DNA from 2 places in the Fictibacillus enclensis genome. Region 2 is predicted to be linked to the other one. Evidence: a T-box and tRNA genes for the amino acid it is inferred to sense, from the RefSeq annotation. Region 2 holds a T-box; the other holds one or more tRNA genes.
The links. A T-box is a leader RNA that pairs with one kind of tRNA and senses whether it is charged. The one in region 2 lies ahead of tyrS (tyrosine--tRNA ligase), so its partner is inferred to be a tRNA-Tyr.
Positions count from the first base shown of each region.

Region 1: it has a tRNA-Tyr gene. The T-box ahead of tyrS (tyrosine--tRNA ligase) is inferred to sense a tRNA for this amino acid. The anticodon was not compared.

Region 1 covers NZ_CP126109.1:818,945-834,403, forward strand. Annotated here, with positions in the region: gene QNH15_RS04365 (YgzB family protein) at 1-186, opposite strand, end outside; gene QNH15_RS04370 (nucleotidyltransferase-like protein) at 295-1,161, shown strand; rRNA gene QNH15_RS04375 (16S ribosomal RNA) at 1,437-2,984, shown strand; rRNA gene QNH15_RS04380 (23S ribosomal RNA) at 3,203-6,141, shown strand; rRNA gene rrf (5S ribosomal RNA) at 6,452-6,567, shown strand; tRNA gene QNH15_RS04390 (tRNA-Asn) at 6,579-6,653, shown strand; tRNA gene QNH15_RS04395 (tRNA-Ser) at 6,660-6,750, shown strand; tRNA gene QNH15_RS04400 (tRNA-Glu) at 6,767-6,841, shown strand; tRNA gene QNH15_RS04405 (tRNA-Val) at 6,911-6,986, shown strand; tRNA gene QNH15_RS04410 (tRNA-Met) at 7,144-7,220, shown strand; tRNA gene QNH15_RS04415 (tRNA-Asp) at 7,224-7,299, shown strand; tRNA gene QNH15_RS04420 (tRNA-Phe) at 7,323-7,398, shown strand; tRNA gene QNH15_RS04425 (tRNA-Thr) at 7,407-7,482, shown strand; tRNA gene QNH15_RS04430 (tRNA-Tyr) at 7,563-7,646, shown strand; tRNA gene QNH15_RS04435 (tRNA-Trp) at 7,676-7,749, shown strand; tRNA gene QNH15_RS04440 (tRNA-His) at 7,754-7,829, shown strand; tRNA gene QNH15_RS04445 (tRNA-Gln) at 7,836-7,910, shown strand; tRNA gene QNH15_RS04450 (tRNA-Gly) at 7,916-7,990, shown strand; tRNA gene QNH15_RS04455 (tRNA-Cys) at 8,009-8,083, shown strand; tRNA gene QNH15_RS04460 (tRNA-Leu) at 8,098-8,186, shown strand; tRNA gene QNH15_RS04465 (tRNA-Leu) at 8,219-8,303, shown strand; gene QNH15_RS04470 (B3/B4 domain-containing protein) at 8,725-9,387, opposite strand; gene queG (tRNA epoxyqueuosine(34) reductase QueG) at 9,476-10,621, shown strand; gene QNH15_RS04480 (methylated-DNA--[protein]-cysteine S-methyltransferase) at 10,682-11,221, shown strand; gene QNH15_RS04485 (amidase domain-containing protein) at 11,305-12,192, shown strand; gene trmL (tRNA (uridine(34)/cytosine(34)/5-carboxymethylaminomethyluridine(34)-2'-O)-methyltransferase TrmL) at 12,265-12,738, shown strand; gene QNH15_RS04495 (PrkA family serine protein kinase) at 13,159-15,054, shown strand; gene lepB (signal peptidase I) at 15,230-15,459, shown strand, end outside.
Region 2 covers NZ_CP126109.1:4,049,787-4,065,245, reverse strand. Annotated here, with positions in the region: gene QNH15_RS21250 (ATP phosphoribosyltransferase regulatory subunit) at 1-942, shown strand, start outside; gene hisG (ATP phosphoribosyltransferase) at 939-1,583, shown strand; gene hisD (histidinol dehydrogenase) at 1,580-2,860, shown strand; gene hisB (imidazoleglycerol-phosphate dehydratase HisB) at 2,853-3,443, shown strand; gene hisH (imidazole glycerol phosphate synthase subunit HisH) at 3,444-4,079, shown strand; gene hisA (1-(5-phosphoribosyl)-5-[(5-phosphoribosylamino)methylideneamino]imidazole-4-carboxamide isomerase) at 4,076-4,804, shown strand; gene hisF (imidazole glycerol phosphate synthase subunit HisF) at 4,805-5,563, shown strand; gene hisIE (bifunctional phosphoribosyl-AMP cyclohydrolase/phosphoribosyl-ATP diphosphatase HisIE) at 5,560-6,249, shown strand; T-box leader at 6,512-6,734, shown strand; gene tyrS (tyrosine--tRNA ligase) at 6,783-8,027, shown strand; gene QNH15_RS21205 (tetratricopeptide repeat protein) at 8,306-9,907, shown strand; gene trxB (thioredoxin-disulfide reductase) at 10,010-10,954, shown strand; gene QNH15_RS21195 (NUDIX hydrolase) at 11,192-11,650, shown strand; gene rapZ (RNase adapter RapZ) at 11,723-12,598, shown strand; gene QNH15_RS21185 (gluconeogenesis factor YvcK family protein) at 12,599-13,543, shown strand; gene whiA (DNA-binding protein WhiA) at 13,629-14,573, shown strand; gene QNH15_RS21175 (HPr family phosphocarrier protein) at 14,615-14,872, shown strand; gene clpP (ATP-dependent Clp endopeptidase proteolytic subunit ClpP) at 15,088-15,459, opposite strand, start outside.

The DNA.
Region 1 (15,459 bases), 1.9 Mb from region 2:
CATTCCGATCCAAAAATAAACTCCGGCACTGGCGAGGGTTGCAAGAAATCCAATTAACATAAATAATGACATTAGTATAAAATGGCTTCTGAAGTACAGGCCGGCGTACATAATAATAATTCCGATAAACACAAGACTTAGAGCAAACGTACGTATTTTATTAATCTTGCTCGTATATTTTATCATGATTGTCCCTCCTAACTTACAGTATACAAGGACTTGGAAAAAAAGAAAGGATTTTCAGACCTTGCGTTGAATTGGTTGGAGACCGAAATCAGAACGGGAGTTGAAGGCATGGAAGACTTGTTACGCCCGCTTTATCAGGAAAGGGCAAGTAACGAAAACACATTGGGAGTACTGTTAATCGAAAGCAATAAACCGTTTAGCCCATTAACGGACAACTTTGACAGCATCCTCTTTATTATTGTGACAAAAGGGGAAAAACCATGGAGCGTTAAACATTACGAATATGGTGATAAAATCGCAGCTTTACATATTGTAACGGAAGATCAGCTGAACCAATGGCTTCTTCTGGGTTCGAACCGCCGTGTGGTTGATTGGGTTGTAAACGGAAAAGTTCTATTTAACCGAAACGAATATATTACGGAGCTTCGTGACCGATTGGACAAGTTTCCCGTACCGGAACGATCCAAGAAAATAACCATTGAGTTCGGCAAGCTGCTCCGCCGTTTTTCCGATGGAAAGGAATTGTTCCACAGCAGTCAGTACCTTGATTCATTCAACCATATTCTGCATGCCTTGCATCACCTGGCCCGTCTGGCTGTGATCGAACGCGGATTTCACCCGGAAATTACGGTCTGGAATCAGGTGAAGGTGATTGAGCCCCAAATTTACAAACTATATGAAGAACTTATTACCGGGAATGAACCGATTGAAAAAAGGATCGAACTTCTCTTAATTGCCAGCGAGTTCTCCATTAGTTCCAAAACAAAGCTTGGCGCCGGACATTTGCTGAGCGTATTTCAGGAACAAAACGAATGGTCTGTTGCCGAATTAATGGAGCATCATGAGGTGGCCGATTATTCTATTGACCTGACCGTCCTTCTTGAACACCTGATCGAAAGGGGAATCATCCATGTGATCAGGCAGGAAACCAAGGGAAAACACTTGTATCACCGCCACTACACCACTAAATTCTAAAAAAGAACAACTTTTTTCGAAAAAGGTGTTGACCACTTTCTAACTAACATGGTATAGTACTACTTGTCGCTGAAACGACGCGGCAAATAAACGAAATAAACAAAGCAAAAAAGTGGTTGACACCTTTCGTCAAAGGTGCTATCATAAGAAAGTCGCCAAAACGAGCGGCATCGACAAAATGTTCTTTGAAAACCAAACAAAAGCCAGAGTAAGTCAGGGATTTTACAATCCCATCAATTTCTTATTTTTAAACATTAAGAGCTATATCAAACACTTTATTGGAGAGTTTGATCCTGGCTCAGGATGAACGCTGGCGGCGTGCCTAATACATGCAAGTCGAGCGAATGACGAGGAGCTTGCTCCTCTGATTTAGCGGCGGACGGGTGAGTAACACGTGGGTAACCTGCCTGTAAGACGGGGATAACTCCGGGAAACCGGAGCTAATACCGGATGATAACGAGAAGCGCCTGCTTCTTTTTTGAAAGTCGGTTTCGGCTGACGCTTACAGATGGGCCCGCGGCGCATTAGCTAGTTGGTGAGGTAACGGCTCACCAAGGCGACGATGCGTAGCCGACCTGAGAGGGTGATCGGCCACACTGGGACTGAGACACGGCCCAGACTCCTACGGGAGGCAGCAGTAGGGAATCTTCGGCAATGGACGAAAGTCTGACCGAGCAACGCCGCGTGAGCGATGAAGGCCTTCGGGTCGTAAAGCTCTGTTGTCAGAGAAGAACAAGTACCGGAGTAACTGCCGGTACCTTGACGGTACCTGACCAGAAAGCCACGGCTAACTACGTGCCAGCAGCCGCGGTAATACGTAGGTGGCAAGCGTTATCCGGAATTATTGGGCGTAAAGCGCGCGCAGGCGGTCTTTTAAGTCTGATGTGAAAGCCCACGGCTCAACCGTGGAGGGTCATTGGAAACTGGGAGACTTGAGTGCAGGAGAGAAAAGTGGAATTCCACGTGTAGCGGTGAAATGCGTAGAGATGTGGAGGAACACCAGTGGCGAAGGCGGCTTTTTGGCCTGTAACTGACGCTGAGGCGCGAAAGCGTGGGGAGCAAACAGGATTAGATACCCTGGTAGTCCACGCCGTAAACGATGAGTGCTAGGTGTTGGGGGGTTCCACCCTCAGTGCTGACGTTAACACATTAAGCACTCCGCCTGGGGAGTACGGCCGCAAGGCTGAAACTCAAAGGAATTGACGGGGGCCCGCACAAGCAGTGGAGCATGTGGTTTAATTCGAAGCAACGCGAAGAACCTTACCAGGTCTTGACATCCTCTGACCACTTGAGAGATCAAGCTTTCCCCTTCGGGGGACAGAGTGACAGGTGGTGCATGGTTGTCGTCAGCTCGTGTCGTGAGATGTTGGGTTAAGTCCCGCAACGAGCGCAACCCTTGACCTTAGTTGCCAGCATTCAGTTGGGCACTCTAAGGTGACTGCCGGTGACAAACCGGAGGAAGGTGGGGATGACGTCAAATCATCATGCCCCTTATGACCTGGGCTACACACGTGCTACAATGGGTGGTACAAAGGGTTGCGAAGCCGCGAGGCCGAGCCAATCCCAAAAAGCCACTCTCAGTTCGGATTGTAGGCTGCAACTCGCCTACATGAAGCCGGAATTGCTAGTAATCGCGGATCAGCATGCCGCGGTGAATACGTTCCCGGGCCTTGTACACACCGCCCGTCACACCACGAGAGTTTGTAACACCCGAAGTCGGTGGGGTAACCTTTTGGAGCCAGCCGCCGAAGGTGGGACAGATGATTGGGGTGAAGTCGTAACAAGGTAGCCGTATCGGAAGGTGCGGCTGGATCACCTCCTTTCTATGGAGACATGAGCACTCAGGTGCCTCATGAATCTTACTCTGAGCTTTTGTTTGGTTTTGAAAGAACATCGTTTCTTTCAATTCATAATAAGGTTACACATTTGTTGTGGCCATGTTCCTTGAAAACTAGATAACGAAACATCCAAACAAGCCAACTAATTCATTAGTTGTGCGCTGATTTAGTACTATTTTTAACGATCTTACGATCGTGTTAAAGGTTAAGCTAGAAAGGGCGCACGGTGGATGCCTTGGCACTAGGAGCCGAAGAAGGACGGGACGAACACCGATATGCCTCGGGGAGCTGTAAGTAAGCGTTGATCCGGGGATTTCCGAATGGGGGAACCCACCATCCGTAATGGGATGGTATCCATATCTGAATACATAGGATATGAGAAGGCAGACCCGGGGAACTGAAACATCTAAGTACCCGGAGGAAGAGAAAGCAAATGCGATTTCCTGAGTAGCGGCGAGCGAAACGGAAACAGCCCAAACCAGAGGGCTTGCCCTCTGGGGTTGTAGGACACTCTACATGGAGTTACAAAGGAACGGGGTAGATGAAGCGGTCTGGAAAGGCCGGCCAAAGAAGGTAACAGCCCTGTAGTTGAAACTTCGTTCCCTCCTGAGTGGATCCTGAGTACGGCGGGACACGTGAAACCCCGTCGGAATCCGGGAGGACCATCTCCCAAGGCTAAATACTCCCTAGTGACCGATAGTGAACCAGTACCGTGAGGGAAAGGTGAAAAGCACCCCGGAAGGGGAGTGAAAGAGATCCTGAAACCGTGTGCCTACAAGTAGTTGGAGCCCATTAACGGGTGACAGCGTGCCTTTTGTAGAATGAACCGGCGAGTTACGATAACGTGCAAGGTTAAGCCGAGAAGGCGGAGCCGCAGCGAAAGCGAGTCTGAATAGGGCGCCATAGTACGTTGTCGTAGACCCGAAACCGTGTGATCTACCCATGTCCAGGGTGAAGTTCAGGTAACACTGAATGGAGGCCCGAACCCACGCACGTTGAAAAGTGCGGGGATGAGGTGTGGGTAGGGGTGAAATGCCAATCGAACACGGAGATAGCTGGTTCTCCCCGAAATAGCTTTAGGGCTAGCCTCGCGGCTAGAGTCCTGGAGGTAGAGCACTGATTGGACTAGGGGCCCCCACAGGGTTACCGAATTCAGTCAAACTCCGAATGCCAGAGACTTATCCGCGGGAGTCAGACTGCGAGTGATAAGATCCGTAGTCAAGAGGGAAACAGCCCAGACCATCAGCTAAGGTCCCAAAGTATACGTTAAGTGGGAAAGGATGTGGAGTTGCCCAGACAACCAGGATGTTGGCTTAGAAGCAGCCACCATTTAAAGAGTGCGTAATAGCTCACTGGTCGAGTGACTCTGCGCCGAAAATGTACCGGGGCTAAACGTATCACCGAAGCTATGGATTGTACCGTCAGGTACAGTGGTAGGGGAGCGTTCGAAGTGCGGTGAAGTCAGACCGGAAGGACTGGTGGAGCGCTTTGAAGTGAGAATGCCGGTATGAGTAGCGAAAGACAAGTGAGAATCTTGTCCATCGAAAGCCTAAGGTTTCCTGAGGAAGGCTCGTCCGCTCAGGGTTAGTCGGGACCTAAGCCGAGGCCGAAAGGCGTAGGCGATGGCCAACAGGTTGAAATTCCTGTACCACCTCCTTTCCGTTTGAACGACGGGGGGACGCAGGAAGGTAGGGAGAGCGCGCGAATGGAAATGCGCGTCTAAGCAGTTAGGCTGATTGTGAGGCAAATCCCGCAATCGTGAAGGCTGAGCTGTGACGGCGAGGGAAATTACAGTACCGAAGTCCCTGATCCTACACTGCCAAGAAAAGCCTCTAGTGAGGAAAGAGGTGCCCGTACCGCAAACCGACACAGGTAGGCGAGGAGAGAATCCTAAGATGATCGGGAGAACTCTCGTTAAGGAACTCGGCAAAATGACCCCGTAACTTCGGGAGAAGGGGTGCTCTGGTAGGGTTTATCGCCCGAGAGAGCCGCAGTGAATAGATCCAAGCGACTGTTTAGCAAAAACACAGGTCTCTGCGAAGCCGCAAGGCGAAGTATAGGGGCTGACACCTGCCCGGTGCTGGAAGGTTAAGAGGAGGGGTTATCCCTTAGGGGAGAAGCTCTGAATTGAAGCCCCAGTAAACGGCGGCCGTAACTATAACGGTCCTAAGGTAGCGAAATTCCTTGTCGGGTAAGTTCCGACCCGCACGAAAGGTGTAACGATTTGGATACTGTCTCAACGAGAGACCCGGTGAAATTATAGTACCTGTGAAGATGCAGGTTACCCGCGACAGGACGGAAAGACCCCATGGAGCTTTACTGCAGCTTGATATTGGATTTTGGTACAGTTTGTACAGGATAGGTAGGAGCCTGAGAAGTCGGAGCGCCAGCTTCGATGGAGGCGTCGGTGGGATACTACCCTGACTGTATTGAAATTCTAACCTGGAACCGTGATCCGGTTCGGAGACAGTGTCAGGTGGGCAGTTTGACTGGGGCGGTCGCCTCCTAAATCGTAACGGAGGCGCCCAAAGGTTCCCTCAGAATGGTTGGAAATCATTCGCAGAGTGTAAAGGCACAAGGGAGCTTGACTGCGAGACCTACAAGTCGAGCAGGGACGAAAGTCGGGCTTAGTGATCCGGTGGTTCCGCATGGAAGGGCCATCGCTCAACGGATAAAAGCTACCCTGGGGATAACAGGCTTATCTCCCCCAAGAGTCCACATCGACGGGGAGGTTTGGCACCTCGATGTCGGCTCATCGCATCCTGGGGCTGAAGTAGGTCCCAAGGGTTGGGCTGTTCGCCCATTAAAGCGGTACGCGAGCTGGGTTCAGAACGTCGTGAGACAGTTCGGTCCCTATCCGTCGCGGGCGCAGGAAATTTGAGAGGAGCTGTCCTTAGTACGAGAGGACCGGGATGGACACACCGCTGGTGTACCAGTTGTTCCGCCAGGGGCATAGCTGGGTAGCTACGTGTGGACGGGATAAGTGCTGAAAGCATCTAAGCATGAAGCCCCCCTCAAGATGAGATTTCCCATCACGTCAAGTGAGTAAGACCCCTTAGAGATGATGAGGTTGATAGGTCTGGTGTGGAAGCGTGGTGACACGTGGAGCTGACAGATACTAATCGGTCGAGGGCTTATCCTTAAAAACAAAAGCGGAATGAACCGCTTATATCCGACAAGCGTTGGAGACCCTGACAAGAACACGGTTTTGGTGTTCGTCGGAAGGGACGAAACGACCTCGAGGATATGGTTCATGAAGCTGGACGTTATCAGTAAGTTTGGATGAAGTTATCTAGTTTTGAGGGAATATGCCTCAAAAACAAAAGGTTTGTCAGCGACAAGAGATTCAAGGAAGCAAAACGACGACTCTCCGGAGTGTACTTACCGTACATGAGGAAGAGGAGGAGTGAAGCTGACGAAGCAAATCGCCGTTGATCACAAACCGATATATGTCTGGTGGCAATAGCGAAGAGGTCACACCCGTTCCCATACCGAACACGGAAGTTAAGCTCTTCAGCGCCGATGGTAGTTGGGGGCTTCCCCCTGTTAGAGTAGGACGTTGCCGGGCATATATATTATTCCACAGTAGCTCAGTGGTAGAGCTATCGGCTGTTAACCGATCGGTCGTAGGTTCGAGTCCTACCTGTGGAGCCATTATATGGAGAGCTGTCCGAGTGGCCGAAGGAGCACGATTGGAAATCGTGTATACGTTAACCGCGTATCAAGGGTTCAAATCCCTTGCTCTCCGCCATAATTACTTAACATACGGCCCGTTGGTCAAGCGGTTAAGACACCGCCCTTTCACGGCGGTAACACGGGTTCGAATCCCGTACGGGTCACCAAGTTTTTTCATGAAAATGAAAACAACCATGTTTTTTTCGAAGAAAAAAACTTATACATATAAACCTTTCGGAGGATTAGCTCAGCTGGGAGAGCACCTGCCTTACAAGCAGGGGGTCGGCGGTTCGAACCCGTCATCCTCCACCATTTTATCTTAATATATTGATTATCATCGCGGGGTGGAGCAACGAGCGCTACAGCACGATTAAGCTGCGAGTAAACTCGACGCATACACTTCAAAGAAAATACTGGTAGAGGAAGAGTTCCTCATACTCGGACACATCGTCCGTAACCTTAATATCATCGCGGGGTGGAGCAGTCTGGTAGCTCGTTGGGCTCATAACCCAAAGGTCGCAGGTTCAAATCCTGTCCCCGCAACCAAATGGACTCGTGGTGTAGCGGTTAACATGCCTGCCTGTCACGCAGGAGATCGCCGGTTCGATCCCGGTCGGGTCCGCCATTTTATCTTTAATAAGAAGTTTTGGCTCGATAGCTCAGTCGGTAGAGCAGAGGACTGAAAATCCTCGTGTCGGCGGTTCGATTCCGTCTCGAGCCACCATTTTTGGCGCCGGTTTAGCTCAATTGGTAGAGCAACTGACTTGTAATCAGTAGGTTGGGGGTTCAAGTCCTCTAGCCGGCACCACTATCCTTTTTGTTCAAAGTGTAAGAAATTTCCTCTTGAAGAATACATGGATATGTATTAAAATAGGTTTTGTCTCTCATGGAGGGGTAGCGAAGTGGCTAAACGCGGCGGACTGTAAATCCGCTCCTTTGGGTTCGGCGGTTCGAATCCGTCCCCCTCCACCATCTAATTTTTAGCACATTTATTTTGATTTAGGGGCATAGTTTAAAGGTAGAACGAAGGTCTCCAAAACCTTTGGTGTGGGTTCGATTCCTACTGCCCCTGCCATATGGCGATCGTGGCGAAGTGGTTAACGCACCGGATTGTGGTTCCGGCATTCGTGGGTTCGATTCCCATCGGTCGCCCCATATGATTGGGCTATAGCCAAGTGGTAAGGCAACGGACTTTGACTCCGTCATTCGTAGGTTCGAATCCTGCTAGCCCAGCCATATATGCGGAAGTAGTTCAGTGGTAGAATACAACCTTGCCAAGGTTGGGGTCGCGGGTTCGAATCCCGTCTTCCGCTCCAATTATATGATCTTTAAATGGCGGCATAGCCAAGTGGTAAGGCCAGGGTCTGCAAAACCCTTATCCACCGGTTCGAATCCGGTTGCCGCCTCCACTACATACCACCCAGCCGGGGTGGTGGAATTGGCAGACACACAGGACTTAAAATCCTGCGGTAGGTGACTACCGTGCCGGTTCGAGTCCGGCCCTCGGCACCAATTAAATACACTGCCAGCTTTACTTTTCACATGCCGGTGTGGCGGAATTGGCAGACGCGCACGACTCAAAATCGTGTTCCTTCGGGAGTGTCGGTTCGACCCCGACCACCGGTACCATTACATAACTATCAAAGACTTCTTACATTTGTAAGGAGTCTTTTTTGCTTAAATGGACAATCTTCTTACCTCACATATGCCGTCTCCCATCTTTCATTGTTTGAATGTACTGGTTGTAAACGAATTTGAAAGAGTGATCGATGGTTGATGAATAAGAAACAACATAAATATGTTTGCCCTAAGCCAGCCAACTTTCACGTTCTCCATTACATTGGACCAGCAATATCCAATCGGAACAATAGGGGCAGAAACGACAATCAGTGGAACAGAGTGTTTCAATATTTGCGGACCTTTATGTTCTTGATTTCATAAAAAGTAATGGAAGGTTGTCATATTTTTAATACACGCTGACTATATTGGTATCAAGGCAGTTGTAGGTTTTAGCGCAGGACTTCGTTTTAAATGAAGTCCTGCGCTTTTTTTATTGGATGAGATAGGATTCAGAGGAACCGCCGTTGATTTGAACAAACATTTTCTCGATCGCTGATAGCAGTTTTTGGGCCTCATCGTCCGCCATGGAGGGTCTGAGGTAAACGAGCTGGAGGGCATTTTTGACCTGTTCTCCTGTCATGGTGCGTTTGGAATCGACGATAGGGCTTCCAAATGCGCCGTTTTCGTCTGCTGACAGAAGTTTCCCTTCCATGTTCATTAAACGACCGTTTAACCCTTCATATTGATCTCCAGGAGCTCCTATTTTAATTTCAACGTCTCCATGGACCCCATCTGCATTATAAATCCCTAAAGGTATACCATATTGAAGGGAAAAGAAGTTATTTACGTCAACGGCCGAATTGACCAGTGCTACGTCCTTGCCGCCATATACACGGCGCAGGAGAGCTTCAGAGGAAGGTCTGTAGCGGGACGGATCCATGGAAAGCTTTTTGAAGACCTGACGCCATTCCTGTATACCCGGGTGGTCGGCCGCAGCCTTTTCAAGAGCATCTAGTTTCAGGGATTCAAGAAATAATTGGAATCTGCCTTTTAGCATTTGCGGTGATTCTTCAATCACGATATCATGATATAGTATTACGCCCATTTTAAAGGAAGGAACAAGCTTTTTTATGTCCTCTGCCAGTTTAATCATCAACTTTTCACCCTTATCTTATAGCTGTATTTTATAGTTAGTTTACCATAGATGAAATCATCCATTTAAGGAGAAAGGAGGTGCAGTCATGACAGGCGCCCAGTTAAAAGAAGAACTCCTTGCATATAGTAAATCAATTGGTATCGACAAGATTGGGTTTGCTGCCGCGGATGTCTTTGCGGAACTGAAGGAAAGGCTTAAGGAACAGCAGAACCACGGATACCAATCTGGATTCGAAGAAAAAGATATCGAGAAACGGACGAATCCCCAGCTGCTGCTTGAGGGAGCGAACACCATCATCTCGATTGCTCTTGCTTATCCTTCCAGGATGAAAGATGCTCCACAAAGTACAAGGGAAGCGAGAAGAGGAATATTTTGCAGAGCTTCCTGGGGTGTGGATTACCATCATATTTTGCGTGAGAAATTAAGGCTGCTGGAAGCATTTATCGCTGAAAAAGCCCCGTATGCCCGTTCTGTGTCGATGGTGGATACCGGCGAACTGTCTGATCGTGCGGTGGCAGAAAGTGCCGGAATTGGCTGGAGCGGAAAAAATTGCGCAACCATTACGCCGGAGTTTGGTTCATATGTTTATTTGGGAGAGATGCTGACGACGGTTTATCTTCCGCCTGATACGCCCATCACAGACCAATGCGGAGATTGCAACATCTGTGTGGAGGCTTGTCCTACGGGCGCTCTCGTACAAGGGGGACAGCTCGATTCGAACAAATGCATCGCCTTTTTAACACAAACTAAGGATTTTCTTCCTGATCAATATCGTGAAAAGATCGGCAACCGGTTGTATGGTTGTGATACATGCCAAACGGTCTGCCCTAAAAATAAAGGAAAAGATTTTCACCTTCATCCCGAAATGGAGCCGGATCCTGAAATTGCAAAACCTTTATTAAAGCCGCTACTGAAGATGAGCAACCGGGAATTCAAGGAGAAGTTCGGCCATGTGTCTGGTTCCTGGAGGGGGAAAAAGCCGATTCAACGAAATGCCATCATTGCGCTTGCCCATTTTAAGGATACCAGTGCTGTCGGAGATTTGGCGCAGCTCATGAAGGAGGACCAAAGGCCCGTTATTCGCGGAACCGCTGCCTGGGCACTCGGTAAAATAGGCTCAGAGGCGGCGGAAAACGAGCTTATTTCGGCGAAAGAACAAGAAAATGACGGAAATGTGGCAGCTGAGATCAACAAAGGCCTTCAAATGATTCAAAATCAAGGCATACACTAATCGCATCGCAACTGCATGTCCGTTAGTATAGAAACCAAGAAAATAAAAGAAGGGATTTTTATGTGTAATATCAAAACCTTATTCTCTTACGAGGAAATGGATAGCCCCATTGGCCCCCTGACTGTGATCACTACACAAAACGGCATTTGCCGGATTGACTTTGGGAGCCTTGAAGAAAATTTACCATCCCTTCAATCCTGGATGTCAAAGCACTATCTTAAGGGGGAACTGATCCATTCACCGGAAGAACTCAAACCGGCTGTTGATCAGCTTGCGAGTTATTTCAGCGGGAATCTCCAACAGTTTACTATTCCTTTGGATTTATATGGCACTCCTTTTCAGATTAAAGTGTGGGAGGAGCTTAAGGGAATTCCCTATGGTGCCACATGTTCCTATAAAGACATTGCTCAAGGAATTGGTGCACCCAAAGCAGTAAGAGCTGTAGGCAGTGCAAACAATAAAAATCCAGTTCCGATCATTATTCCTTGTCATCGTGTGGTAGGGAGCAATGGTGCCCTGGTCGGTTACGGCGGGGGTCTGGATAAAAAAGAGCTTCTTTTAAACATCGAGCTTCAAAACTTTATACCTAAGTCTTCCTGAACCGTTTATTATGACGGTTCTTTTTTTTTGGCTCTGATTCATATGGTAATAGTACGTTACTTTTGCAGCAGTGGAGGTGCCATATGAACTGGCTGGAACATCTCAAATTTTATGTCCAAAAGCTGACCGACTGGATGGTCAATGAGAACTGGAGTGATAGTGTTCAGCTTCCGATGGAGGAAAGGGAAAGCTTTGCAAGGAAAAAACAGGCACTGCATGAAAGGAATGCGGTTCTTGTCAATAATAATGTGGAGGCGCAGGTTCTCAGGCATTCGGTTTTTAATGATACGAGACAGGTGGATTATGTACTTCACTTCAGCAATTTAATCCGGCATGGATTCGATTTTTATGTTGAGGAGTGGATCCAGCAGAGGCGGGCTGTGTTTAAAGACGACGTGCTGATCAGCGACCAGCTGCTGAATCCTGAAGGGAAGCATAAAGAAAAAGTGAAGATCGAAAGGGAAACGGATCCGCCTCAACCGCGAAAGCATTCGTACGATCGGCTTGCAGCGGTACGGTATGCCGAGCGATGGTGGAATACCTACAATCCAGCTTACAAGTCATTTGATGTTGATTGTACAAACTATATCTCCCAGTGCCTTCATGCGGGGGGAGGCATTCCCATGGCCCATCACGGGACACGTTCCAAAGGGTGGTGGTTTAAGTATCATGACTGGAGCTACAGTTGGACAGTGGCCAACGCCATGCGGTGGTATTTAAGCGGATCAAAGGCAACCCTCCAGGCGAGGGAGAAATCCTCTGCGAGCCAGCTCATCCCGGGTGATGTTATTTGCTATGATTTTGACGGCGACGGTCACTGGCAGCATACCACCATTGTCGTGGGGAAGGATTCTTCGGGCGAGCCGCTGGTAAATGCCCATTCCACGGACAGCCGGATGAGGTATTGGAGGTATGAAGACTCTACGGCTTATACTCCGAAAATTAAATATAAGTTCTTTCATATTACGTAAAGTTCCACCTCAGGGCTAATTCTTCATAAAAGTGCTATAATAATGAAGATATTAGTATACGAGGTGAGAGTTTTGGGTTTACATGTAGTTCTTTATCAGCCACTGATCCCGGCGAATACAGGGAATATTGCCCGTACATGTGCGGGAACAGGCACTTCACTGCATCTGATCCGGCCGCTTGGCTTCTCAACGGATGACAAACAGCTAAAGCGTGCAGGTCTTGATTACTGGGAACATGTAAATGTTCATTACTATGATTCGCTGGAAGAACTGTTTGAACGGTTTCCGGAAGGATTGTTTTACTATATTACAAAGTTTGGAAAGCAGCGGTATACCGATATGGATTACAGCGCGCCGGCCAGGGATCACTTTTTTGTATTTGGCCGGGAGACAACCGGATTGCCGGATGAATTATTGAAGGCAAACGAGGAATATTGTTTCAGGCTGCCGATGAATGATAACATCCGGTCGCTGAACCTTTCCAATACAGCCGCCATCTTAATTTATGAAGCATTGCGCCAGCAAGGTTTTCCGGCGCTCACATAAGCTGCTGGTGAAATAAATAAAAAAACGTCCCGGGCTCGGGGCGTTTTTTTATATGTACTGATTATTTGGCTCCAGGATTATCATTGTATCCCGCAGTGAAAATGGCGGTCAAGAACGTAAGCATAACTCCTAATATCAGGATAAAACTCATGCGGTCTCCTCCTTTTGGTGTAATGGTTCCGTATCTTCCTTTATTATAACGAAACCGCTGTCATCGTACAACGGCAAACACAGCCACAAAAAGAAAAGACTATTTCTTCAACTCGTATCATACCCATACTAAAACCACTATCATTCATTAAATTCTGTGGCAATACGGCAATCCTGCGAAATTCATAAAACAAGTTGAATGATTGGGGACATCCTCGCATAAAGTAGATTAACAAACGAAGGATGCAAACACTACGCAAGGGGGTACACATGGATATTTTAGGTAAAATCCAATTGCACCGTGAAGAAGAGAGGCGTCTTGCCTGGGAAGGTACCTTCGGAGAATACCTTGAGATTTTAAAGGAACGTCCCTATGTCGCTCAGTCCGCTCATTCCCGAGTCTATAATATGATTAAAGATGCTGGAATAGAGGAAGTGAACGGAACCAAGAAGTATAACTTTTTTAACAACCAGATTTTTGGACTTGAAGATTCAATCGAGCGGCTGGTGGAGGAGTATTTCCATCCTGCAGCCAAACGGCTGGACGTGAGAAAAAGGATACTTTTGCTGATGGGGCCAGTTTCCGGAGGGAAATCCACCATTGTCACCATGCTTAAGAGGGGTCTGGAAGATTATTCGAAAACAGAGTCAGGGGCAGTCTATGCCATTAAAGGTTGTCCGATGCACGAAGATCCGCTGCACCTCATACCGCATCATTTGAGAGACGATTTTTACCGGGAATTCGGCATTCGAATTGAAGGCAACCTCTCCCCGTTGAACACTATGAGGCTTGAAAAGGAATATGGCAATTGCATTGAAGATGTAATAGTGGAGAGAGTCTTTTTTTCCGAGGATAAACGGACAGGGATTGGAACGTTCAGTCCGTCCGATCCGAAGTCACAGGATATTGCCGACTTAACCGGCAGCATTGATTTTTCCACCATTGCAGAGTTCGGTTCAGAATCGGATCCCCGCGCTTACCGCTTTGACGGAGAACTGAACAAAGCCAACCGGGGGATGATGGAATTCCAGGAAATGCTGAAGTGTGATGAAAAATTCCTCTGGCATCTCTTATCATTAACGCAGGAAGGCAACTTTAAAGCAGGACGTTTTGCCCTTATCTCGGCTGATGAGCTGATTGTGGCCCACACCAATGAATCGGAATACCGTTCGTTTATCGCCAACAAGAAAAATGAAGCTCTTCATTCGAGAATTATCGTAATGGGTGTCCCTTACAATCTGAGGGTTTCGGAAGAAGAACGCATTTATGAAAAAATGATTAAAGAAAGTGACATGTCCCATGTTCATATTGCTCCTCATGCGCTTCGGGTGGCGGCCATTTTCTCGGTACTTACCCGCTTGATGGATTCCAAGAAGCAGGGCATGGACCTCATCAAGAAAATGAGGCTGTATGATGGTGAAATCGTGGAAGGTTATAATCATATTGATCTCGAAGATCTTCAAAAAGAATTTGCCGATGAAGGCATGAGCGGCATTGATCCGCGGTATGTCATCAACCGGATTTCGTCTGCCATCATCCGCAAAGAGATAACTTCCATCAACGCACTGGATGTGCTCAGATCGATGAAGGATGGACTGGATCATCATGCGTCCATTACGAAAGAGGATAAAGAACGCTTTATTAACTTTATCTCTCTTGCCCGAAAAGAATATGACGAGATTGCCAAGAAAGAGGTTCAAAAAGCATTTGTTTATTCTTATGAGGAGTCTGCCAAGACACTGATGGACAATTACCTCGACAACGTTGAAGCTTATTGCAACAAAAACAAGCTGAGAGATCCGCTCACAGGTGAAGAAATGAGCCCGGATGAAAAACTCATGCGATCCATTGAGGAGCAAATCGGGATCTCTGAAAATGCCAAGAAAGCCTTCAGGGAAGAAATATTGATCCGAATATCAGCGTATGCCAGAAAAGGAAAGAAATTCGATTATAATTCTCATGAACGGTTAAGAGAAGCGATTCAGAAAAAGCTGTTTGCTGACCTAAAAGACGTGGTAAAGATTACAACATCCTCAAAAACACCGGATGAAGCACAACTGAAAAAGGTGAATGAAGTAATCGCCCGTCTCGTGGATGAGCATGGGTATAATACGACATCAGCGAATGAACTCCTGAGATATGTAGGAAGCCTGTTAAACCGGTAACTGTAAAAAACGCATCCCTTTGTAAAAATGGGATGCGTTTTTTTATCTTTAAAAAGGTTGTGAGCAGAACACATTACACATAAGAATAAAAACCAAACAGGAGGAGAATACCTTGTAATATGATAAACTATAGTGGTAAATTAATACTATACGCTAACAAAAAGGAAGTGAAAGGATGAGTTCCAGGGAGAAGAGCAGCCAATTATGGGATTGGATCAAAGCCATTGGAATTGCACTTATTCTAGCGTTGCTAATAAAAAACTTTTTATTTGAGCAGTACGTTGTTTATGGAGAATCAATGATGCCTACGATCGAAAACGGGAACAGGCTGATTGTAAATAAATTAGGCTACAATATAGGTGAACCTAAGCGATTTGATTTAATCGTGTTTCATGCAAATTCGCA
Region 2 (15,459 bases):
GATATGACGGCTCCGATTGCGCGTGTTGTTTCCTCTTCTATGAAAGATGTTTCTTATCCGATCCGGCTGGCTTATGATTCTGCGGTGTTCCGGTCCCAGCAGCGGGAGGGCGGACGTCCGGCGGAGTTTGAACAGGTTGGGGTGGAATTAATCGGAGATGGTACTTCAAGTGCGGATGCCGAAGTGATTGCACTGATGGTATCCACTCTTTCGAAGGCGGGTTTGCAGGAGTTTAAAGTAGCTGTCGGACATATTGGTTTTTTGAATGAACTTTTTATTGAAGTTCTTGGAAACGAAGACCGTGCGGAAGAATTGTTACGCTATTTATATGAAAAAAATTATGTGGGCTATGCCAGCCATGTGAAGAACCTTCCTTTATCTTCGATTGATAAAAAGCGACTGCTGGATCTTCTTCATCTCCGCGGAGGAGAGGAAGTACTGAAGTCAGCTGAGGATTTGACAGCAGTTGGAGGAAGAAAAGCGATCAGTGATTTAAGAGAGCTTTTGAACATTCTTGAACTGTATGGTGTGCAGGATAAGGTGGTCCTTGATTTTACGTTATTCAGCCATATGAGCTACTATACAGGAATTGTTTTTGAAGGGTATACCAATGAACTGGGTTTCCCGCTATGCAGTGGAGGGCGTTATGATCAGCTCTTGGGTGAGTTCGGGCGAAGTGCCCAGGCGATCGGGTTTGGTATCAGGCTGGATTACCTCCTTGAAGCACTCAGTGCAAAGGAACCATCCGCTCCACGGTCATGCATCATTTTTAGTGCGGAAAACCGAAAAGAAGCCATTGCCAAATCTCGTGAACTTCGGGAACAGGGACGTTCAGTCGTGGTTCAGGATATATCGGGTGTCGGCAATGTGGATGAATACAGCGGCCGGTTTCAAGAAGTGATTTATGTAATCGGTAAAAGCGAGAGAGGAGAGGCACGATGAGCAGTTTACTCACAGTGGCGATGCCAAAAGGCCGTATTTTTCAGGAAGCTGTAGAATTGTTGCGCCAGGCGGGCTATCCGCTGCCTCCCGAGTTCGAGGATTCAAGAAAGCTGATCATTGAGATCGTAGAGGCGGGTATGCGTTTTATCCTGGCCAAGCCGATGGATGTTCCAACCTACGTGGAACACGGTGTGGCGGATGTCGGCATTGCTGGAAAAGACGTCATGCTGGAAGAAGAGCGGGACGTGTATGAGGTTCTTGATCTGAAAATCAGTGACTGCTACTTGGCGGTGGCTGGTCTCCCGGAACAAAAGGAGCATTCCGTCGCACCGAAAATCGCAACGAAATATCCGAATGTGGCAGCCCACTATTTCCGGGAACAAGGGGAACAGGTGGAAATCATTAAATTAAACGGCTCCATCGAGCTCGCTCCGCTGATTGGCCTGGCCGACAGAATTGTGGATATTGTATCAACCGGTAGAACATTGAAGGAAAACGGACTGGTTGAGCTGGAGAAAATCAGGGAGATTACTTCCCGTATTATTGTGAATCCTGCAAGCTACCGCATGAAGGCTGGCGTGATCGACGAACTGGTCGAGCGTTTAAGCAAAGTGGTGGAGAGCAAGGAGGAGATCAGGTGAGGATTGAACGGTCAACAAATCTAAACAGCTTGAAACGAAATATTGATCAGGACTCAGAAGCCCAGCTGAAAGCGGTAAAGAGCATCTTAACCCAGGTACGTGAGCAGGGCGATGCGGCATTGTACGAGCTTACCGAGCAATTTGACAAGGTTCTGCTGAGTGAGCTGGAAGTAACAGAAAAAGAGATCGAGCAGGCTTACAGCGAAGTCGATGACGAAATGATTGCCATTATAAAGGAAGCGGCAAAGAATATTGAAGACTATCATGTGCAGCAGAAGAAGCAGTCCTGGTTTATTACGAAAGAAGACGGAACGCTGCTTGGACAGAAAGTAACGCCGCTTGATTCAGTCGGTGTGTATGTGCCTGGAGGAACGGCAGCCTATCCATCTTCGGTGCTTATGGGTGTCGTTCCGGCGAAGGTAGCGGGAGTCGGGCGAATCGTACTCGTTTCCCCTCCAGGAAAGGACGGAAAGCTTCCGGCTGGTGTACTGGTTGCCGCCAGAGAAAGCGGGATCAGCGCGATTTATAAAGCAGGCGGCGCCCAAGCGATTGGCGCGCTTGCCTACGGTACAGAAACCATTCAGAAGGTGGATAAAATCGTCGGGCCGGGAAATGTATACGTAGCATTGGCGAAACGGGAGGTCTTCGGCACGGTGGATATTGACATGATTGCCGGACCGAGTGAGATTGCCGTGCTGGCTGATGAAACCGCCAATCCGGTTTATGTGGCTGCCGATTTACTGTCACAGGCCGAGCATGATCCGCGTGCCGCTGCCTTTTTGGTTACCACTTCTGAAGAACTCGCAAACCAGGTGTCGGCGCAAGTGGAATTACAGCTTAAAACGCTGCCTAGACAAGAGATTGCCCGGGAATCGATTGAAACGTATGGAGCGATCTATCTGGTAGACAGCCTGAGCCAGGGTGTAGACGTCATCAACGAAATCGCTCCTGAGCATTTGGAAGTCATGACAGAGCAACCAATGGAGCTTTTAGGGAAAATCAAACATGCAGGGGCTATTTTTCTAGGGCCGAATTCGTCAGAGCCGGTAGGAGATTACTTCGCCGGAAGCAACCATGTATTGCCGACGAGCGGAACGGCACGCTTTTCCTCGCCTCTCAATGTGGATGATTATACAAAAAAATCGAGTGTCATCATGTACAGTGAAAGCGCCATACAGGAAAACGCAAAAAAAATTGCAGCATTTGCCCGGCTTGAGGGATTGGAAGCCCATGCCCGGGCAGTAGAGAAAAGACTGGGGGAAAGTGAACATGAGTAACCGGACGTATTCAATCGAACGAAATACAAAAGAAACACAAATTGCCCTTTCTTTTGATATTGATGGAGACGGGCAGGCATCGATTGATACACCTGTTCCGTTTTTAAACCATATGCTCGACGGCTTTGCCCGCCACGGGCTTTTTAATTTAAAGGTAAATGCCACTGGTGATACCGAAATTGATGACCATCATACGACTGAGGATGTGGGGATCTGCCTAGGAACTGCGATTAAAGAGGCGCTAGGAGATAAGATGGGGATCAAGCGCTATGGCAACGCGTTTGTGCCGATGGATGAAACCCTTGCACAAGTTGCCATCGATTTAAGCAACCGCCCGCATTTGGAATTCCGGGCAGAGTTTCCTTCCCAAAAGGTAGGAAACTTTGATACCGAGCTTGTACATGAATTCTTCTGGAAACTGGCTCTTGAAGCGCGAATGAATCTTCACGTGATTGTTCACTATGGCACCAATACGCATCATATGATCGAGGCGGTCTTCAAGGCGTTTGCCAAGGCGCTGGATGAAGCCACCCTCATCGACCCGAGGGTGAAGGGTGTTCCTTCCACAAAGGGGATGTTGTAAATGATCGGCATCATTGATTATGGAATGGGAAATCTTCATTCGGTAAGCTCGGCGCTCAAACGGCTGGAGCAGCCCTATTTTCTGTCCGATAAAAAAGAAGAGCTGGATCAAGCGGACAAGCTTCTTTTGCCTGGTGTGGGATCGTTTAAGGATGCCATGCTGATTCTGAATGGAACAGGCCTTACCGAATTTATAAAAAAAGAAGCGGCAGCCGGAAAACCGCTTTTAGGAATTTGCCTCGGCATGCAGCTGTTATTTGAAGAAAGTGAAGAGAATGGCCTCACAAAAGGACTGGGACTTCTGCCTGGCAGAGTTGAACGGTTTTCAGGGGTCGCAAATAATGGAGAAGCATACAAAGTGCCTCATATGGGATGGAACAAACTGCAGTACAACCGCAGATCTCCTCTTATTGACAACCTTGAGGAAGGTTTTGTTTATTTTGTTCATTCGTATGTGGTTCAAAGCGATGATCCCGAAACTGTCATTGCAGAGGCGCAATACGGGGACAGGGCTGTACCGGCCGTCGTCGGCAGGAACAACATTTTCGGCACACAGTTTCATCCGGAAAAAAGCTCGGAAGTCGGTATGACGATCTTGGACAATTTTTGCAATCTGGCAGAGGAGGCAAAGGCATGAGCGAATTTATCTTGTATCCTGCAATTGACATGCGCGGCGGAAAATGCGTAAGGCTGCTGCAGGGAGATTACAACCAGGAGACCGTATACGGAGATTCTCCATTTGATATGGCAAAGCAATTTGCAGAAGCGGGAGCCAAGTGGATTCACATGGTCGACCTGGATGGCGCGAAAGCCGGAGAACGGGTCAATCATCAGCATGTGGTCAGGGTGGCCAATGAACTTCAGGTGTCGGTGCAAATCGGCGGGGGCATCCGTAATGAAGAAGATGTCGCTTTTTACCTGGAGGAAGGCGTAAACCGGGTGATTCTGGGAAGTGCAGCCATTTCGAATCCGGAATTTGTTGTTAAAATGCTCAGGAAGTATGGCAGCCAGATTGCCATCGGAATTGATGCGCGTGACGGATATGTTGCAACAGAAGGCTGGCTCAACACCTCAGAGATCGAAGCGTCCGAGCTGGCGGAGAAGCTCGGGAATGAAGGAGCTGAGACGTTTATTTTCACGGATATCTCCAAAGACGGTACGCTAAAAGGGCCAAATACGGAAGCCATTGGTGAGCTCGCTGGATTAACCGGTAAAAATGTCATTGCTTCAGGTGGTGTAAGTTCTCTTGATGACCTGGCTGCCTTAAAGGCAGATCACCGCGGCATCGGTGGTGCCATTATTGGAAAGGCGCTTTACACAGGACGGTTTACACTGCAGGAAGCGTTGGAGAAGGTGAAATAAATGCTGACAAAACGAATCATTCCTTGCCTGGATGTAAAAGAAGGCCGGGTGGTAAAAGGAATACAGTTTTTGAATTTGCTTGATGCAGGTGACCCTGTGGAGCTTGCGGCTTTTTATGACAGAGAAGGCGCCGATGAGCTTGTTTTTTTGGATATTTCAGCTTCACATGAAGGACGCCAGACGATGATCGACGTGGTGGACCGGGTAGCGAGCCAGCTGGCCATCCCTTTTACAGTGGGAGGAGGCATTAACTCACTCGAGGACATGAAACGAGTTCTTCGGGCCGGAGCAGACAAGGTGTCGGTAAATACAGCAGCCTTGCTGCGTCCCGAGCTGATTACCGAAGGGGCGGACTATTTTGGTTCACAGTGTATCGTCACGGCGATTGACGCCAAGTACGATGAAAGCCTTGGTTCCTGGAGGGTGTACACGCATGGAGGACGCAAGCCGACTAATTGGGAAGTGACCGATTGGGCCCGGGAAGCCGTCAAGCGTGGAGCCGGCGAAATCCTGCTGACAAGCATGGATCAGGACGGGGAAAAAACCGGGTTTAATCTTGCGCTGACCAAAACCGTCAGCGAGGCGGTAACCGTGCCTGTTATCGCTTCAGGCGGAGCCGGCAATGCCCAGCATTTTTATGAAGCTTTTACAGATGGAAAAGCGGATGCTGCTTTGGCCGCAAGTATTTTTCATTATAAAGAAACCTCGGTCCGGGAAGTAAAGAAAGACCTAAAAGAAAAAGGAGTGGTGATCCGATGAACCTGTCTTCCATCAAGTTTGATGAAAAAGGATTGATTCCTGCGATTGTCCAGGATGCGCGGACAAAAAAGGTATTAACCCTGGCTTATATGAATGAAGAGTCACTGAAAAAAACGCTGGAGATTGGTGAAACGGTGTTTTACAGTCGTTCCCGCCAAGAGCTTTGGCATAAAGGGGAAACGTCGGGTAACACTCAAAAAGTGATCGATATCCATGTGGATTGTGACCAGGATGCCCTGGTGGTGTTTGTGAATCCGAAGGGACCTGCCTGCCATACTGGTGCCGAGAGCTGTTTTGGAGCTGGAGCTTCCGATCCGTCTGAGGCAGAAAAGAGCGGGAAAACCTCTTATGGAGACATTGTTCCTGGTAAAGAAGACAGCCAAGGAAAACCGCAGGATATTTTGAATGTGCTGCAGGGACTCATTGCCGAGCGCGAACGGGAAATGCCGGAAGGGGCCTACACGACCTATCTATTTGATAAAGGCGTGGACAAGATCCTGAAAAAGGTCGGAGAAGAAGCATCAGAGGTTATTATTGCTGCGAAAAACCGCGATAAAGAAGAGCTGAAATGGGAAGCAGCCGACCTGATTTACCACCTTCTTGTTCTTCTTCAGGAACAAAAGCTTCCGTTTGCTGAAGTTTTGGGTGTATTAGAGGAACGCCATACATCAAAAGACCGTAAATAAGTTTTTGTGAGGCCGCCGGCGAGGTTCCGGGGGCCTTTTTGTCCCTTCACTGGCCGAATTGGCGTAATTTTGGATAATTGGGCGCAAACTCATAATATTTGAGCATAAATTAAATTAATTGGGCGAAAAAGCAACATAATCGAGCAAAACTGAATTCAAACTACTTCCCTGTCCCACATTTCTAAAATAATTTCAAAAATATGTTAAAATTGTACTTGTATTCACCTGCCCAATACACTAAACTAGTGAGAAAACAATTTCGTGAAAAGTAATGAGAGGAACGAGTAGTAGTGGTCTCCCTGTTTTAGAGAGCCGGTGGCAGGTGCAAACCGGTACAAAGACCCTTATGAATTACCTCCTCGAACTTTCTTTGTGAACGTCCGGATCCTGCGGATCGTAGCAAGGAACGGCATGAACCGTTATTTCACCGAGTGGAAGCGATGCTTCAACAAGGGTGGTACCGCGTGAAAAACCACGTCCCTTTTATAGGAGGGATGTGGTTTTTTTATTTTAATCAGAAAGGAATGGTTTTGATGAACAAGAGTATGGAGCAGCTGTCTGCATTCCAGAGAAAAGAGATGGAAAGGCAATATGCGTTGTATGCCAATGGCGTGAACGAAATCATTCCTGCCCTTGAGCTGAAGCAGAAGATTGCCAAATCGTTGCTTAAAAAGAAGCCATTGAAGGTGAAGCTGGGTCTGGACCCTTCCGCTCCGGATGTGCATATCGGGCATACCGTCGTGCTGCAAAAACTGAAGCAGTTTCAGCAAAACGGCCACATTATCCAGCTGATTGTGGGAGACTTTACAGGAAAAATCGGGGATCCCACCGGTAAGTCCGCCGCCCGGAAACAGCTGACAGATGAAGAGGTTAAGCATAATGCACAGACGTACGTTGAGCAGTTTGGAAAAGTCCTGGATATGAAGAAGGTGGAGCTTCACTATAATTCCCAGTGGCTGCGCCTGCTGAACTTTGAGGATATCATCCGGCTGGCGGGCAGTATCACCGTTGCCAGGCTGCTGGAACGGAACGATTTTAGCCAGCGGATCTCCACTGGAAAGCCGATTTCTCTTCATGAATTTTTTTACCCGCTGATGCAGGGCTATGATTCGGTGGTTCTGGAAAGTGATATCGAACTTGGCGGAACGGATCAGCATTTTAATGTATTGATGGGGCGGCAGCTTCAAGAACACTACCAAAAAGAAAAGCAGGCGGTCATACTGCTGCCTTTATTGGAAGGTCTTGACGGAGTGGATAAGATGTCAAAATCGAAGGGCAATTACATCGGCATTCATGATAAGCCCAATGATATGTTTGGGAAAACGATGAGTATTCCTGACGAGTTGATTCCCAAATACATCGATTTGGCCACTGATTTTGATCTTGAGAAAAAGAAATTGCTGAAGGAGGATTTGAAGAGCGGCAGGCTTCATCCCCGTGATGCCAAAATCATGATTGGTGAAAACTTCGTGACCATGTTTCATGGAAGGAAGGCATCAGAGAGCGCAGCCCATCATTTTCAGCAGGTTTTTCAAAACAGAAAACTCCCAGAAGATATACCAACCATCGTGTGGCAAAAAGCCCCCAAAATCACGATAGTCGATCTGATTGTCGAGCTGGAACTGCTCCCGTCCAAGAGCGAAGCGCGCAAAATGATCCAAAACGGAGGAATTAAACTGAACGGGGAAAAAGTGGTAAACAAATCACTTGAGATTGAGATAAAAAATGATACAATCATTCAAGTAGGAAAAAGAAAGTTCTTAAAAATTACGTTATAGATCATCATCACCGTTTCCCTTTTCGGGAGGCGGTGATGTTCTGTCAAGAAGAAGTGGATGACAAAAAGTGTCTGCAACATCCATATTGCCGATTGATCTTATCTATTTATATAGGAATATGAAAGCATAAAAAAACCTTTGTCGAAAGTTTCCTTGACAAAGTTACAAAAAGGGTATGCAAGACACTTTTGGTGTGTGGTATACTTTTTTGGGTTGAATGGAACGGAGAGAAAAAAAGGCTATGTAATGGACCTTTTTACATAGAATTGGAGGAAAGAATGAAAAAGGAAAAACACGCGGAAAGTGACATGCGAATACTTCCTTTCATGCAGGATGGAACCGACTATTTCCATCGGGGTATTAAAGCTTATCAGAAAAAGGATTTAAATAAAGCGAAGCGTTTTTTTGAACGGGCGGTGCACTTACAGCCGGAAGAACCGACATTTTATTGCCAGCTGGCCACCACATTGGCCGAGCTGGGTGAATATGATAGATCAAACCTGTATTTAGACCAGGTTCTTGAAACAATGGGACAGGACATTAGTGAATGCTATTTTTTCATGGCAAACAATTATGCGCATATGGGAATGTTTGCAGAGGCCGAAACGTACGCTTCTCTTTACATGAGAAAGGACCCGGACGGCGAATTTGTTGATGATGCACTTGAATTGCTGGATCTCATCCACTTTGAAACCGGAAGCGAGCCGCTGACAGAAGAAGAGGAGCTGATTGTCGGGCATGAAGAGGCACGCAGCAGTATTGAAAACGGTGAGCTTGACGAAGCAAAGGCTCAGCTGGCAGACTTGATCCGCAAGCATCCTTCGTTCTGGGCGGCCTATAACAATCTTGCATTGACCCATTTTTATTTAAAAGAATATGACGAAGCATTGGGCGTGCTGAACCAAATTCTTGAGAAAAACCCAGGCAACTTAAATGCTTTGTGCAACCTTGCCATTTTTTATGAACAGCTCGGCCGAATGGATGAAGCAGCTCAGCTGGTGGAGAGCCTGAAGAAGGTTTTCCCCATCCATCCCGATCACCGTTACAAGCTGGGCAGCACCTTTGGGTATTTCAATGAGCATGACTATGCGAACCGCTGGCTGGCTTCTATCAACAAGCATTATTATTTCAATGACCCGGCCTATCTTCATTTCCTGGCAGTTTCTTATTTTGCCACAGGAAAGCAGGAACGGGCCCTCAACTGCTGGTCAAAGGCACAGGAAATCGATCCCGATGGACAGGTGGCGCCGTACTATTTAAAACAAGCAAGAGAAGGATTACTTACGGTCACAGGAACAGATTACCAGTACCGTGTCCCTTGGATGGCTAAACAGGAAATAGCCCAAAAAGGCGATTTTGTGCAGCGATTTAATAATGTGACGCGCGGCCTTCAAAAAAATAAATTGGTGCATTTAACCCTGATGAGGGGGAACAATAGCGAGGAAAACATTGAAATGCTCAAGGCGTTTTGCGGAAGGCTTGAAGAGCATTCGGTTCTGAAGGAAGTCGCAGCCCATCTGTTACTGGAGATGGAACCTAAAATGCCAGTTTCCATTAAACGAGAAGACGGGGAACATCAGGTTGAATCCATGTCACCGATTGTGGCAAGCGGATTAAACATTTTGTCCATTCTAAAAGAGAACGGCGCGTCGATTGATGATGATGTTACGTTTTTGTGGCTTGAAACCATGATTTTGGCCCGTTCCGACAGTTCCCTTTTAAGGAATCATACGGCCATTGCGGCAGCAATCGATTATGTGGCAAGGAAAAGAAAAGACGGCGCGTCGCAGCGCCAAATTGCAGAGTTGTATGGAATTACCGTTTCCATGCTTGCCTCCCGTATTCAGTTTATCAAACGGGGCCTGGAACGGGTGGATTGAGCAAATCGATGGACGAAACCGCTTTGGCCCTATACCATGTAGGTACAATATCCGATATCTAAAGAAAGATGTTCTGGGGATGGACAAAAGGAGTGGATCAAGATGAGTGAAGAGAAAATTTACGACGTACTAATCATCGGAGCAGGTCCCGCCGGTATGACAGCTGCTGTCTACACATCACGGGCAAACCTCAGCACATTGATGCTTGAGCGCGGAATTCCGGGTGGACAAATGGCCAATACCGAGGATGTTGAGAACTATCCGGGATTTGAAACCATCCTGGGGCCTGAGTTATCCAATAAAATGTTTGAACATGCCAAAAAGTTCGGGGCAGAATATGCCTATGGCGATGTAAAAGAAATTATCAATGGTGAAGAATATAAGACGGTTGTGACTGGAAGCAAACAATTCAAGACACGTTCCATTATCATCGGAACTGGCGCAGAGTACAAAAAACTCGGCGTGCCCGGAGAAAAAGAATTCGGCGGACGCGGTGTTTCCTACTGTGCGGTTTGTGACGGAGCGTTCTTTAAAAACAGAGAGCTTGTCGTGGTAGGCGGAGGAGACTCAGCAGTGGAAGAAGGCGTGTATCTCACACGTTTTGCCACCAAAGTAACGATTGTTCACCGACGTGATAAACTGCGTGCCCAACAAATTCTTCAACAGCGTGCGTTTGATAATGACAAGGTGGATTTCCTGTGGAATCACACCGTCAAGGAAATTCATGGAGAAAACAACAAGGTCAACAAACTGACCCTTGTTAGCACGGAAACAGGTGAAGAACGTGAATTTTCTGCCGATGGTGTATTTATCTATGTTGGTATGCTTCCGTTAAACGGAGCGTTCCTGAACCTCGGAATTACAAATGAGGCAGGTTACGTGGAAACCAATGATTTAATGGAAACCAGAGTTCCAGGAATTTTCGCTGCCGGAGACATCAGGGAGAAAACACTGCGCCAGATTGTAACCGCAACAGGTGATGGCAGTATCGCTGCCCAGTCTGCACAGCATTATGTTGAGGAATTGAAGGAACGGATCAAAGCCTAAATCCGTAATTGTGTTTTAATCAGAATGTAACAGTGGTGAAATAAAAAAGGGGTACTATAAATAATAAGAAATTGACCCCCTTTTTATAAAGTGCAAGACTTTGGCGCGGATAGCTTCCGCGCCCTTTTTTTGTGGAGCTGGCAAAAACCCTCGGAAAATGACGGAACGAGTTCGTTGTGAGGGACCCCCATTTTTAGTATACTAAAGTTAATGTAACAGCTTATCGAGGTGAACATTGTGCAAAGAGTAACAAACTGTGTACTAGTTAAAGAAAATGAAGTGCTCCTCCTGCAAAAACCAAGAAGAGGCTGGTGGGTTGCGCCAGGCGGGAAGATGGAGTCAGAGGAGTCCATCAGGGATTCAGTCATCCGGGAATATCGCGAAGAAACAGGAATCTACATCAAGAATCCTCAATTGAAAGGCGTATTTAATTTTATTATTAAAGAGCAGGACAGGATTATTTCTGAATGGATGATGTTCACCTTTTTAGCAACCGAAGCTGAAGGAGAAGCATTGGAAGAAAGTGAAGAAGGGAAGCTTGCCTGGAAACCTGCTGCAGAAGTAAGAAACCTGCCGATGGCTCCTGGCGATCATCACATTCTTGACTATGTCCTGACCGGAGCAGGAATGATTTTTGGAACGTTCACTTATACACCGGATTTTGAACTTTTATCATACCGCCTTGATCCGGCATAAGAAACGGTTATCAGAGAGCCGGAACTTCACATACACTATAGACAAACCGATTCGACAAGGGGGAGAGCGGCCATGGAAAAGCAGGATGTACAAATGGTAATCATTACAGGGATGTCAGGTGCCGGAAAAACCGTAGCGATGCAAAGCTTTGAAGACCTTGGTTTCTTCTGTGTTGATAATCTTCCGCCCGCCCTTCTGCCTAAATTTGTAGAGCTTATGGAAGAGTCGCATGGAAAGCTGAACAAGGTGGCGCTTGTTATGGACTTACGGGGCCGCGAGTTTTTTGACCAGCTGTTTTCAACGCTGGACCAGCTTCCTGTTCATTCGCACATTCAGCCGCAAATTATTTATCTTGAAAGCAAAGATGCCGCACTTGTCCGCAGGTATAAAGAAACGCGGCGGTCGCATCCGTTGGCGAAAAGCGGAAACCCTCTTCAGGGCATCATGCAGGAAAGAGAAATGCTTGAAGAACTGAAGGGCCGTGCACAGCAGGTGATCGACACGACTGACCTCAAACCGATTCAATTGCGCGAAAAAATCATTGAGCGTTTTTCACCGGAAAAATCGCATCCGTTTACAGTGAACGTTATGTCGTTTGGGTTTAAATACGGAATGCCAATTGATGCGGATCTCGTGTTCGATGTACGGTTTTTGCCGAACCCGCATTACATCGATCATATGCGTCCAAGGACAGGGCTTGAGCCGGATATCTCAGAATATGTACTGCGCTGGCCGGAAACCAAGACGTTTCTTGAAAAACTGATCGATTTGTTAAACTTTATGATCCCGCAATATAAGCGGGAAGGAAAAAGCCAGCTGATTATCGGAATCGGCTGCACAGGAGGCAAGCACCGTTCGGTTGCTCTGGCAGAGTACATTAAAAACGCTCTGTCCAAGGAATTTGTAACGTTGAGCAGCCATCGTGACATGGGAAAGGATAAGTCATAAATGAAACCTATATCAAAAGTCGTCGTTCTGGGAGGGGGAACAGGGCTCTCTGTTCTTTTGAGAGGCTTAAAAAGGTTTCCGGTAGATATCACGGCCATCGTAACGGTCGCTGATGATGGCGGAAGCTCAGGGCGCCTTAGAAAAGATTACGATATGCCTCCTCCAGGCGACATACGCAATGTTCTTGCCGCCTTATCAGAGGTAGAACCGCTTGTGGAACAGCTTTTCCAGCACCGGTTTACAACGGGTGACGGCATTACCGGGCATTCCCTCGGAAATTTGCTGCTTGCTGCCATGCATGATATCACAGGGGATTTCGTCATGGGAATCAAGGAATTAAGCAAAGTGTTAAACGTGCGTGGACAGGTGCTTCCGGCAGCTAATAAAAGCGTTATCTTAAACGCAGAATATGAAGATGGATCAATCATCACAGGTGAATCAAAAATTCCTTTGCGGAACAAACGAATCAAACGTGTATTTTTGACACCTGACCATATAGAACCGCTGCAAGCAAGCGTGGATGCGATCAATGAGGCCGATTTAATTGTGGTGGGACCGGGAAGCCTTTATACGAGCATCCTTCCCAATTTATTGGTTGGGGGTATTCGGGAGGCAGTTTCTAAGTCAACGGTGCCTAGAGTTTATGTTTGTAACGCCATGACCCAAAAAGGGGAAACCAACCACTTTTCAGCCAGTGACCATGTGCAGGCACTGATTGACCATTTTGGGGAAAAAATCATTGATGTAGTGATTGTAAACAATGAAATTATACCTGCCGAGTTTCTTGAGCTATATCGCGAAGAAGGAGCCGAGCAGGTTCTATGTGATATGGAACGTTTAAAATCTTTTGGTTTTGACATTATTAGTGATAATATAATCCAATACGGCACATTAGTACGCCATGATGCGAGACGTGTATCTGAACTTCTTCTTTCGTTGCTGTAACGAAGAAAATAATCAGAAATTCAGGCTGACAGCAGCAGTGTTACCCTCACGTTACCGTACAGGACAGGAGAGGGGTGAGAAAAAGATGTCATTTGCAGCAGAAACCAAAAAAGAACTAACCAAGCTTGAAATCAAAGATTGCTGTGCAAAGGCGGAACTGGCGGCACTTATTCGGATGAATGGCTCCATTTCTTTTTCCAACCGTCAGATTGTTTTGGACATTCCAACTGAAAATGCAGCAATCGCCCGTCGAATCTATACATTGATTAAGAGAGTATATTCCTTTCATGTAGAGCTTCTTGTCCGTAAAAAGATGAGGCTGAAAAAGAACAATGTCTATATTGTAAGGCTGACTCGGGAAGCAAGGACTCTGCTTGAGGATTTAAATATTATAGATGAAACCTTTACATTTAACCGCGGCATTGCAGATGAGATTCAAAAAAAAGCGTGCTGCCGCCGATCATACATGAGAGGAGCTTTTCTTGCGGGCGGTTCCATTAACCATCCTGAGACAAGCTATCATCTCGAGATTTTTTCCATGTATGAAGAACATACTGCCGCTCTTTGCGAATTAATGAATACCTTTGATCTTAAAGCGAAAATGCTCGAGCGGAAAAAAGGGTATATTATTTATTTGAAGGACGGTGAAAAAATATCCGAATTCCTTACTCTGATCGGCGCGCACAATGCGATGCTGTACTTTGAGGATGTAAGAATTTTAAAGGATATGAGAAACTCGGTGAACCGTCTGGTAAACTGCGAAACAGCCAACCTGAATAAAACAGTCGGGGCAGCGATGAGGCAGGTTGAAAACATTAAGTTTATTGAAAATGAGGTTGGACTAGAAGTGCTTCCCGATAAGCTCCGTGAAATTGCCGAACTCAGGGTGGCTCATCAGGAAATCACACTGAAAGAGCTCGGGGAAATGGTTTCCTCCGGACCTGTCAGCAAATCCGGTGTCAATCACCGTCTGCGTAAGATCGATGAAATCGCTAACAAAATTCGTTTAGGCCAACCCATTTCTAAATAAAGCACCCCATCATTTTATATATCTATTAAGGAGGAACAGCCATGATTGAAAAGCAGGTAACCGTTCAATTGAAAACTGGACTGCAAGCTCGTCCCGCAGCCTTGTTTGTTCAGGAAGCGAACCGTTACAATTCGGAAGTGTTTGTTGAAAAAGACGGAAAGCGTGTAAACGCAAAAAGCATTATGGGTATCATGAGCCTTGCCATTGGTTCAGGCGTGGATATTACCATCTCTGTGAGCGGCCATGATGAAGAAGAAGCCATGAAGGGGCTTGAAGCTTTTATTACTGAACGCGACTAGGACAAGCAACAAATAAAAGGGCAAAAGCCGTTTGCGATGATGAGATCATCGTTATTCCACTTTTGCCCTTTTGTTATTTTTTTGTTTTGGCGAACATTGCAAGAATCACTAGAAAGATAACAATTACGCCGATGGAAATCAAGACGTTGTAAAAATTCATTCCACCCTCCAAATTGAAAAAAGCCGCTCATTGGCGAGCGGCTTTTTTTATTCTTTTAAAGGTTTTTTGGATCTTCGACAGAAGAAATCACTCGGTCAACCAATCCGTATTTTACAGCATCTTCAGCCAGCATAAAGTTGTCGCGGTCGGTGTCGCGCTCGATGACTTCAAGTGGCTGTCCAGTTCTTTCGGAAAGAATCTTGTTTAGTTGTTCACGCATTTGGATGATGCGGCGGGCATGAATTTCGATATCCGTTGCCTGACCGCGCGTTCCGCCGAGCGGCTGGTGAATCATGACTTCAGAGTTCGGTAGGACATAACGCTTTCCTTTTTCACCGGCTGCAAGCAGGAATGCTCCCATGGAAGCAGCCATACCAATGCAGATCGTTGAAACATTTGGCTTAATAAAGTTCATGGTGTCATAAAT